2 regions of the Arthrobacter sp. Sr24 genome follow, and region 1 is predicted to be linked to the other one. Evidence: riboswitches for the same ligand, from Rfam matches in the RefSeq annotation. Region 1 holds a riboswitch; the other holds the start of a gene.
The links. Region 1 has a riboswitch for S-adenosylmethionine ahead of ACX80D_RS00710 (ABC transporter ATP-binding protein). Riboswitches for the same ligand answer to the same signal wherever they lie in the genome.

Region 1 (3,993 bases):
CTCGGCCGCCATTTGCCGCCGAGGTTTCAAGGCGCTCAAGACGTTGGCGGAACGTTGTCCTTTGATGGCTTCTATTCGGCTGAACTCATCGATGATGCCTGCCTTGAGCCACCGTTCCCACAGTCCCTTCAAGACCAAAGCAGGGTCCTTGGACAGTGCTGTGTGGCCGCGCGGCGTCAATGCCATTCTGGGACCGTCTGCCAGTCCGCCGGCTTGCAGCAGCAGTGGCCAAGCGAAACTAGAAATGGCCTCATTGGCATAAAAGTCCCCACCGGGCAGCTCCTTTTCCAGCAACCGCATGGTGGCAGCCGTGGGCTTCCGGGTGGCTGCACTGACCCGTAGTTTTCCTCCATCAGCCAGCGCGAGCAACACCGGGAGCTGCACGATCGCCCTGGATTCTGTATGAACTTCCGTGCCAGGCAGGGTGCGATCTTCGTTTTCCACCAGCTTCAACTCCTTCTGTTTCATAGCAGATCTTACGGTGTGGCCAGATAGTCTTCGAGCAGCACCACTTGGAGTCCGGCCGCTTTTTGCGCTTTGAGGAATGCAGCGAGATCGTCCGGGAATTCCTTCCTGAAATGCATCAAAACGATATCCCCTGGCCGCAGCCCCGCGCCCACTTGGTAATCCATTCCGCCTGCATTGGCCTTGCTTTCCCAAGCCACAATGACCTTCATGCCGCACGCCGCAACAGCCCGCCGGGTGGCCAGGGTGTACGGGCCGCCGGGCGGGCGAAAGAAGACCGGCCGGCGGCCAAACTGTTGCTCTTCAAAGTCAGCCATACCGCAAATTTCGGCCTTTTGCTGTTCGTAACTGAGCTGGATAAATCCCAAATCGTGGGTCATGGTGTGGTTCTCGATGAGGTGTCCGGCCGCAGTGTATTTTCTATAAAAGTCTGAGCTTCCAGCAATATAATTGTGAGCCAGAAACAGCGACGCCTTGATCCCATTTTTCTCCAGTAACGCCAGGAACGAATCCCGCTTGATCGCACCGTCGTCGACCGTCAAAAACACCACTTTTTGCTCGGTAGACACCTTGGTCAGCACCGGCGCCAGCCCGTCTACGATGGGCAGCGGCACGCAGCCCGGCACCAGCCCCTCCAACGTATCCACCCTCCCGGTGAGCGGGTTCTTGGGAAGCTAGCTGCTGGGAATATCCGACGCCGGAGCTTGCGTACTCGAGGCCGCCCCACTTTCCACTGGGGTACTTGAGGCAGCGACAGTAACGATGGGCGGCTCAGTGGTGGCTGGGCCAACTACCACAGCGGCCGGCAACGCTGAACTATTGGTGTTGGCCCACCACAGTCCGGTGGCCACGAGGGCGATCGCGAGCACCAGCACCGATAAGGCCACCCAACGGCCACGTCCAGGTCCAGGGGACAGATCAAGGTGGCGGGGAATAAGTAGCTTTTCTGGTTTCTGTTTCTGGTTTCCGGAGATCGGCTAGCGGCACAGCTGGAGCCGCTTAGAGCCCAAGTTTTGCAGCTTCAATCTTGGGGCAGGTATTCATCACCACGTCAAGACCAGCAGCCTGGGCACGCTGGGCCGCGTCTTCGTCAATAACGCCCAGTTGGAGCCACACCGCTTTGGCACCTACTGCTATGGCTTGGTCAACCACGGCTCCCACCTTGGCGGAGTTCACAAAGCAATCCACCACATCGATGCTGCCTGGGACCTCAGCCAGGGTCTTATATCCCTTGGCGCCATGGACGTCGTCGCCCTTCAAACTCACCGGGATAATCTCCTGACCCAGGTGCTGCTGAAGGAACAAGGAAACACTGACAGCAGGACGCAGCGGGTTACCGGACAAGCCCACCACAGCCCAACGTCCGGGGGTACTCAGAAGCCGGTGGATCAGCTGCGGATCATTGATGTGTGCCATGTTACGAGCCTAGTCCCCCACCGATTGTTACGCCTCGCGAACTCGACGCACTTGCCGATTTCTGCCGTCACGCCACTTCGTCTTAGTCTTGAGATGACCATCCCGAGCGGCCGAGAGATCTGGCTCATTGACGCCGCAGCAACCCTGGTTGACGCCTCTGCAAGAGGAGTCATCGCCGGCAGGGTGCTACCGCCAGGAACGATGGAGTGTTGTGATGTCTGCTTTACTTTCGCGCTCGGCACCTGCCGAATCAGTGTTTTTGCCAGCGGTAATTTCCGATCCCCAAGGCACTGCGGCCATGCCGGTTGCCTTTCAGGGACTTGGCCGGTCCTTCAGTTCAAAGGGCGGAACGCACACGGTGCTCCGGGATGTTTCCTTTGATATTCAGGCTGGGGAAATCGTAGCCCTGCTAGGACCTTCCGGCTGCGGAAAATCCACCCTATTGCGTGCCGTTGCCGGGCTCGACGCCCCCAGCAGCGGATCTGTGACCATTGACGGAACAGAAGTATCCGGGATTGACTCACGCTGCGCCGTAGCCTTCCAAGAACCCCGTCTCCTGCCTTGGAAATCGATCGCCAGCAACGTGGCGATCGGAGTTCCATCCGGAGCAGACTCAGCACGCAGCCGCCACGTAGTGGAAAACCTGCTGGAACTGGTGGGCCTCTCATCCTTCGCTGGACACCGGCCCCGGGAAATCTCCGGCGGCATGGCCCAGCGGGCATCGTTGGCCCGCGCTTTGGCCCGCAATCCCGGTGTTCTCTTACTGGATGAACCCTTTGGTGCACTAGATGCTCTGACCAGAATCACCATGCAGGATCTGCTGCTGGATATCCATTCAGCCGAACCGACCACGGTTCTGCTGGTCACCCACGATGTGGATGAGGCGTTGCAGCTCGCTGACCGCATCATCCTGCTCGGCGACGACGGCACCGGCCAGCCCGGTTGCACCATTGTGCGGACCGTGGATGTGCCCGGTGCACGCCCCCGAGACCGGGCTTCAACAGAACTGGCCGGACTGCGCAGCTCACTGCTTGGCAGCCTCGGCGTCGACGGCCACTAGCCACTTCTTTCTAGTTACCTTCTTTCTTTCTTTCTTTCATCAGCACACCCATTTTGAGGACCACTATGCCTAATTCAGCTCATTTCAACCGCCGATCCTTCCTAGGTTTCACCGCCGCCGTCTCCGCTCTGGCCCTGGCTGGCTGCGCCGGTGAGGACGCAGCAACCAACGCCGCTGGCAAAGCGGGCGGCTCTGACACTCTCAACATCGACTTCGCCACCTACAACCCGCTCAGCTTGATCATCAAGGAAAAGGGCTGGTTGGAGGCAACTCTGGCGCCGAAGAACGTCACCGTGAAATGGCTGCAGTCCGCCGGCTCCAACAAGGCCAATGAGGCACTGCGTGCTGGAGCGATCGATGTTGGTTCCACTGCTGGCTCCGCCGCGCTGCTGGCACGGGCCAACGGCTCCCCCATCAAAACCATCTCGCTCTACTCCCAGCCTGAGTGGGCAGCACTGGTCACCAACAAGGATTCCGGCATCACCAAAGTTGCCGATCTTAAGGGCAAGTCCGTGGCCGCCACCAAAGGCACCGATCCCTACTTCTTCTTGGTCCAGGCACTGGAGGAAGCCGGTCTTAGTACCAAAGACGTGACGGTGGAGAACCTACAGCACGCCGACGGTCGCGCTGCGCTAGCAAACGGTTCTGTAAATGCTTGGTCCGGCCTGGACCCCATCATGGCCACGGCCGAGCAGGAGGGCGCTACGCTCTTCTACCGGAACCTTGATTTCAATACTTACGGATTCCTCAACGCCACCGAGTCATTCCTGAAAGAAAAGCCTGAGTTGGCACAGACCGTGGTGGACGCCTACGAAAAGGCCCGCGTCTGGGCTGCGGCAAATCCGGAAGAAACGGCTCAGATCCTGGCCGATGCTGCTGGTCTGAAGCCAGCAGTTGCCACCACTGTGATTCTCGAGCGCAGCAACTTGGATGTCTCCGGAATCCCGGGCGAGAAGCAGCGCGCAGTGTTGGCCAAGATCGGCCCCACCTTTGTTGAGCTTGGCGATGTCAAAACTCAGGCCGAGGTAGACACAGCCCTGGAAACCCTGCTG
Region 2 (3,993 bases), on a different contig from region 1:
CTTGGTGGTCCAGATAGCTTTCGATCGCGAACTGACCACCCGTGGCGGGTTCTAGGCGCACATGAGTGATGGTGCCGCCGTCGTCCTGTGCCTTTCGACCAAAGCGGTGACCCATATCAGCCTCAGAGCGGTAGGTGATGTGGGCAATGCGACGGGCCAGCCCCAGCCCGGTGGTGGGGGCGGCGCCGTCGTAATAATCCCCGCCAGCGAAGTCTGGGTCCTGCCGGATGGCCAGCACCTGAGCCTGGGCAAAGGCGATTTGTTCGGCAGTGCTGGCAGCGCAGGAAGCCACCACGGCGCAGCGCTGGACACGGTCAGGGTAAGTAACAGCCCATTCCAAGGCCCTCGCCCCGCCCATGGATCCGCCAATGACGGCATACCAGACGGTGACACCCAATTTCTCGGCTAGGAGCGCTTCTGCATGGACGGAGTCTCGGATGGTGATGAACGGAAAACGGGAACCATAAGGCTTGCCGTCGGCGGCAATGCTGGAGGGACCGGTGGTGCCATAGCAACCACCAATCATATTGGCGCAGACCACAAAGTACTTGTTGGTGTCGATGACCCCGCCGGGACCCACCAAGCCTTCCCACCAGCCATCTTCCTCGGAATCACCGCGGCTGACATGTGTGCTGCCGGTCAGGGCATGCTGGATCAGCACGGCGTTGTCGCCGGCTGCATTTAGCTTGCCCCAGCATTCAAAAGCCATGGTCACGGAAGGCAGCTCGCCCCCAGCTTCCAGCGGCAGTGCGCCGATCTCAATGGAGCGCAACACACCACCGCCCTGACCCACGGCTGCGCAGAAGTCCTCGCCGACGGGTTCAGCGGCAGCGGCTGAAAGCCCCAACATATCTTTATTCACCGCATCGTCCACTACTTTGTCCACCGCGTGTTCCATGGCATTAGGCCGATTTTGCGGCGCGGAATCCGGCTTCCAGATCGGCGATTATATCGGCGACGTTTTCCAAACCGACCGAGAGGCGAACCAGCCCGGGGCGCACACCGGCGGCAAGCTGCTGCTCGGGCGAGAGTTGAGCATGCGTGGTGGAAGCGGGGTGAATGACCAAGGAGCGGACATCACCTAAGTTGGCAACGTGCGAGTGCAGTTCCAAGCCATCAACAAAGCGCTTGCCAGCTTCGGCACCGCCCACAATGTCGAAGGCGATGATGGCACCGGTGCCGTTGGGGCTGTACTTGCGTCCGCGCTCGAACCAGGGGCTGGAGGGAATACCGGCATACGCGACGGCCTCAACGTTTTCATTGCTCTCGAGCCACTGTGCGACGGTGACGGCGTTGCTGACGTGGCGCTCGATGCGCAAGCTCAGCGTCTCGATGCCCTGAGCAATCAGGAACGCGTTGAACGGCGAGATGGCCGAGCCCAGATCACGCAGCAGCTGAACACGAGCCTTGAGGATGTAGGCCAAGTTGGCTCCGAGAGCACTGCCCACACCCAAATCACGGGCATACACCAGCCCGTTGTAGGTCTCATCCGGGGTGTTGAAGCCGGGGAACTTCTCCGGGTTAGCCGCGAAATCGAACTTGCCGCCATCCACAATGACGCCACCAATGGCGGTGCCGTGCCCACCGAGGTATTTGGTGGCCGAATGGATCACAATATCGGCACCCCATTCGAGGGGGCGGATCAAGTACGGGGTGGCCAAGGTGTTGTCCACAATCAACGGCACGCCAGCCTCGTGGGCAATAGCGCTGATGTTTTCCAGGTCCAACACGTCCTGGCGCGGGTTCGATACCGTCTCACCGAAAAAGGCTTTGGTGTTCGGGCGAACGGCTGCACGCCACTGATCCAGGTTATCGGGATCATCGACGAAAGTGACCTCAATGCCTAGCTTCTTCAGCGTGTGAGCCAGCAGGTTGAATGTGCCCCCATAAACACTAGGACTGGAAACGATGTGGTCGCCTGCTTCGGCGAGGTTCAAGATGGCAAAGGTGGTAGCTGCCTGACCGGAGGCGAGCAAGAGCGCGGCAACACCGCCTTCCAAACTTGCTACACGCTGCTCGACGGCGTCCGTGGTGGGGTTGCCAATACGGGTGTAGATCGGCTCTAGCTCAGCTAGGGCGAACCGTGCTGCTGCACTCTCGGCCGAAGGGAACACGAAGGATGTGGTCTGGTAGATCGGGAGTGCACGGGCGCCTGTGGTGGCGTCGGGCTCCTGACCTACATGGATCTGACGGGTTTCAAATGACCAACCGTTACTCATGGGTGGGTTCCTTCACACTAGTGGCCTACAGCAAAAGCCCTTCACCGCGCACTGCGGGAAGGGCCTTGAACAGATACGGCCCGCGCTTGCACCGGAACCGGATGGTTCGATGCCAGGTCTTCACCCGGGGCACCCCACCGCGGAAGGAGGGTTGCCGGTCAGCAAGCCGGGGCTATTCGCTGACACTCATGACCTAACTTCCAGTGTGGAAGATCCCCCGCGAACCCGCAACAATATGACGACTTTATGACTATTGGCGAACATCTGTTTGAAAACCCGCCAAAAAGATGCCAGAGGATGAATTAGTGAACGATGAGCGACTTTCACCCTCTTCTTTCGGTGGTGCCGGGCGCTACTTGCCCAACCCCGCACGCCGCAGCGCCTCGGCCATGGCTGTATTGGCCTGCGGCGCAGCACTTGTCCGCCCCTGCTGCGCACCCTTCTGATTCCCGCCAGGCTGAGCTGCGCGCTGCGGGCGCGAAGGTGATGGACGCCCGGAAGTGCGGGAGCCGACGTCGGACGTCCTAGTGGGCTCCTCGGCGGAACCTCTGGAACCGGAACCTCTGGAAGCAGCACCCTTGGAATTAGCGTGGGCCCCGACACCCACTTCATCGTCCAAGCGCAGCGTGAGTGAAATTCGTTTGCGTTCGGGCGCCACTTCCAGCACCTTCACGCGCACCACCTGGCCGGATTTAACCACCGTGTGCGGATCCGACACGAAGCTGTTGCTCATGGCCGAGACGTGCACCAGCCCGTCCTGATGCACACCGATGTCCACGAAGGCGCCGAACGCTGCCACATTTGAGACCGTGCCTTCCAAAATCATGCCGGGGCGCAGATCCGTGATCTTCTCGATGCCATCGGTGAACGTGGCGGTTTCAAAGCGCGGCCGCGGGTCACGCCCTGGCTTTTGCAGCTCGGCAATGATGTCCCTGACAGTGGGCAGACCGAACTCTCCCTCAATAAAATCGGCCGGATTCACCGAAGCCACGGCCCCCACTCCGCCGGCGATCTCATGCGCTCCAGCGCCGGCCGCGACGAGAATTTTGCGCGCTACTCCGTACGCTTCGGGGTGCACACTAGAGGCGTCCAGCGGCTCCGCTCCCCCGGTAATCCGCAGGAATCCAGCGCATTGTTCGAACGCCTTCGGGCCCAGCCGTGCCACCTTAAGCAGCTCGCGGCGCTTCTTGAAGGGGCCGTTCTCATTGCGGTGAGCCACAATGTTCTCACTCAAAAGAGGGCCGACGCCGGCCACCCTCGCCAAGAGTGCTGGCGAGGCCGTGTTCAGATCCACGCCCACCGCATTGACGCAGTCTTCCACCACGGCATCTAGGGAACGGTCCAGTTTGGCCGGGGTGAGATCGTGCTGGTATTGGCCAACGCCAATGGACTTGGGCTCAATTTTGACGAGCTCGGCCAGCGGGTCCTGCAGGCGGCGCGCAATCGAGACGGCACCGCGCAGAGAGACATCCATGCCGGGCAGTTCGGCGCTCGCCAACGCCGAGGCGGAATACACGGAAGCGCCGGCCTCGGAGACCACCAGCTTGGTGACCGAACGCTCAGGATTGAGCCGTTTGAGTTCAGCCACAAGTTCAGCAGCCAGCTTGTCGGTCTCGCGACTGGCCGTCCCGTTGCCAATGGCAATCAGCTCAACGTCATGCCGCTGGCTCAGTGAGACCAAGGTTGCCAGGGCTTCATTCCAGCGCTTTGCCGGTGCGTGCGGATAGATGGTCTCGGTAGCGGCAACCTTTCCCGTGCCGTCCACCACCGCTAC

Region 2: another riboswitch for S-adenosylmethionine. It lies ahead of ACX80D_RS03540 (bifunctional o-acetylhomoserine/o-acetylserine sulfhydrylase); the one in region 1 lies ahead of ACX80D_RS00710 (ABC transporter ATP-binding protein).

The regions. Positions count from the first base shown of each region.
Region 1 covers NZ_JBTNDB010000001.1:134,890-138,882, reverse strand. The annotation lists gene ACX80D_RS00730 (hypothetical protein) at 1-468, opposite strand, end outside; gene ACX80D_RS00725 (polysaccharide deacetylase family protein) at 477-1,103, opposite strand; gene ACX80D_RS00720 (hypothetical protein) at 1,140-1,352, opposite strand; gene ACX80D_RS00715 (CoA-binding protein) at 1,465-1,881, opposite strand; SAM riboswitch class I at 1,976-2,089, shown strand; gene ACX80D_RS00710 (ABC transporter ATP-binding protein) at 2,096-2,941, shown strand; gene ACX80D_RS00705 (aliphatic sulfonate ABC transporter substrate-binding protein) at 3,007-3,993, shown strand, end outside.
Region 2 covers NZ_JBTNDB010000003.1:123,251-127,243, reverse strand. The annotation lists gene metX (homoserine O-acetyltransferase MetX) at 1-850, opposite strand, end outside; gene ACX80D_RS03540 (bifunctional o-acetylhomoserine/o-acetylserine sulfhydrylase) at 903-2,219, opposite strand; SAM riboswitch class IV at 2,297-2,413, opposite strand; gene ACX80D_RS03535 (Tex family protein) at 2,572-3,993, opposite strand, start outside.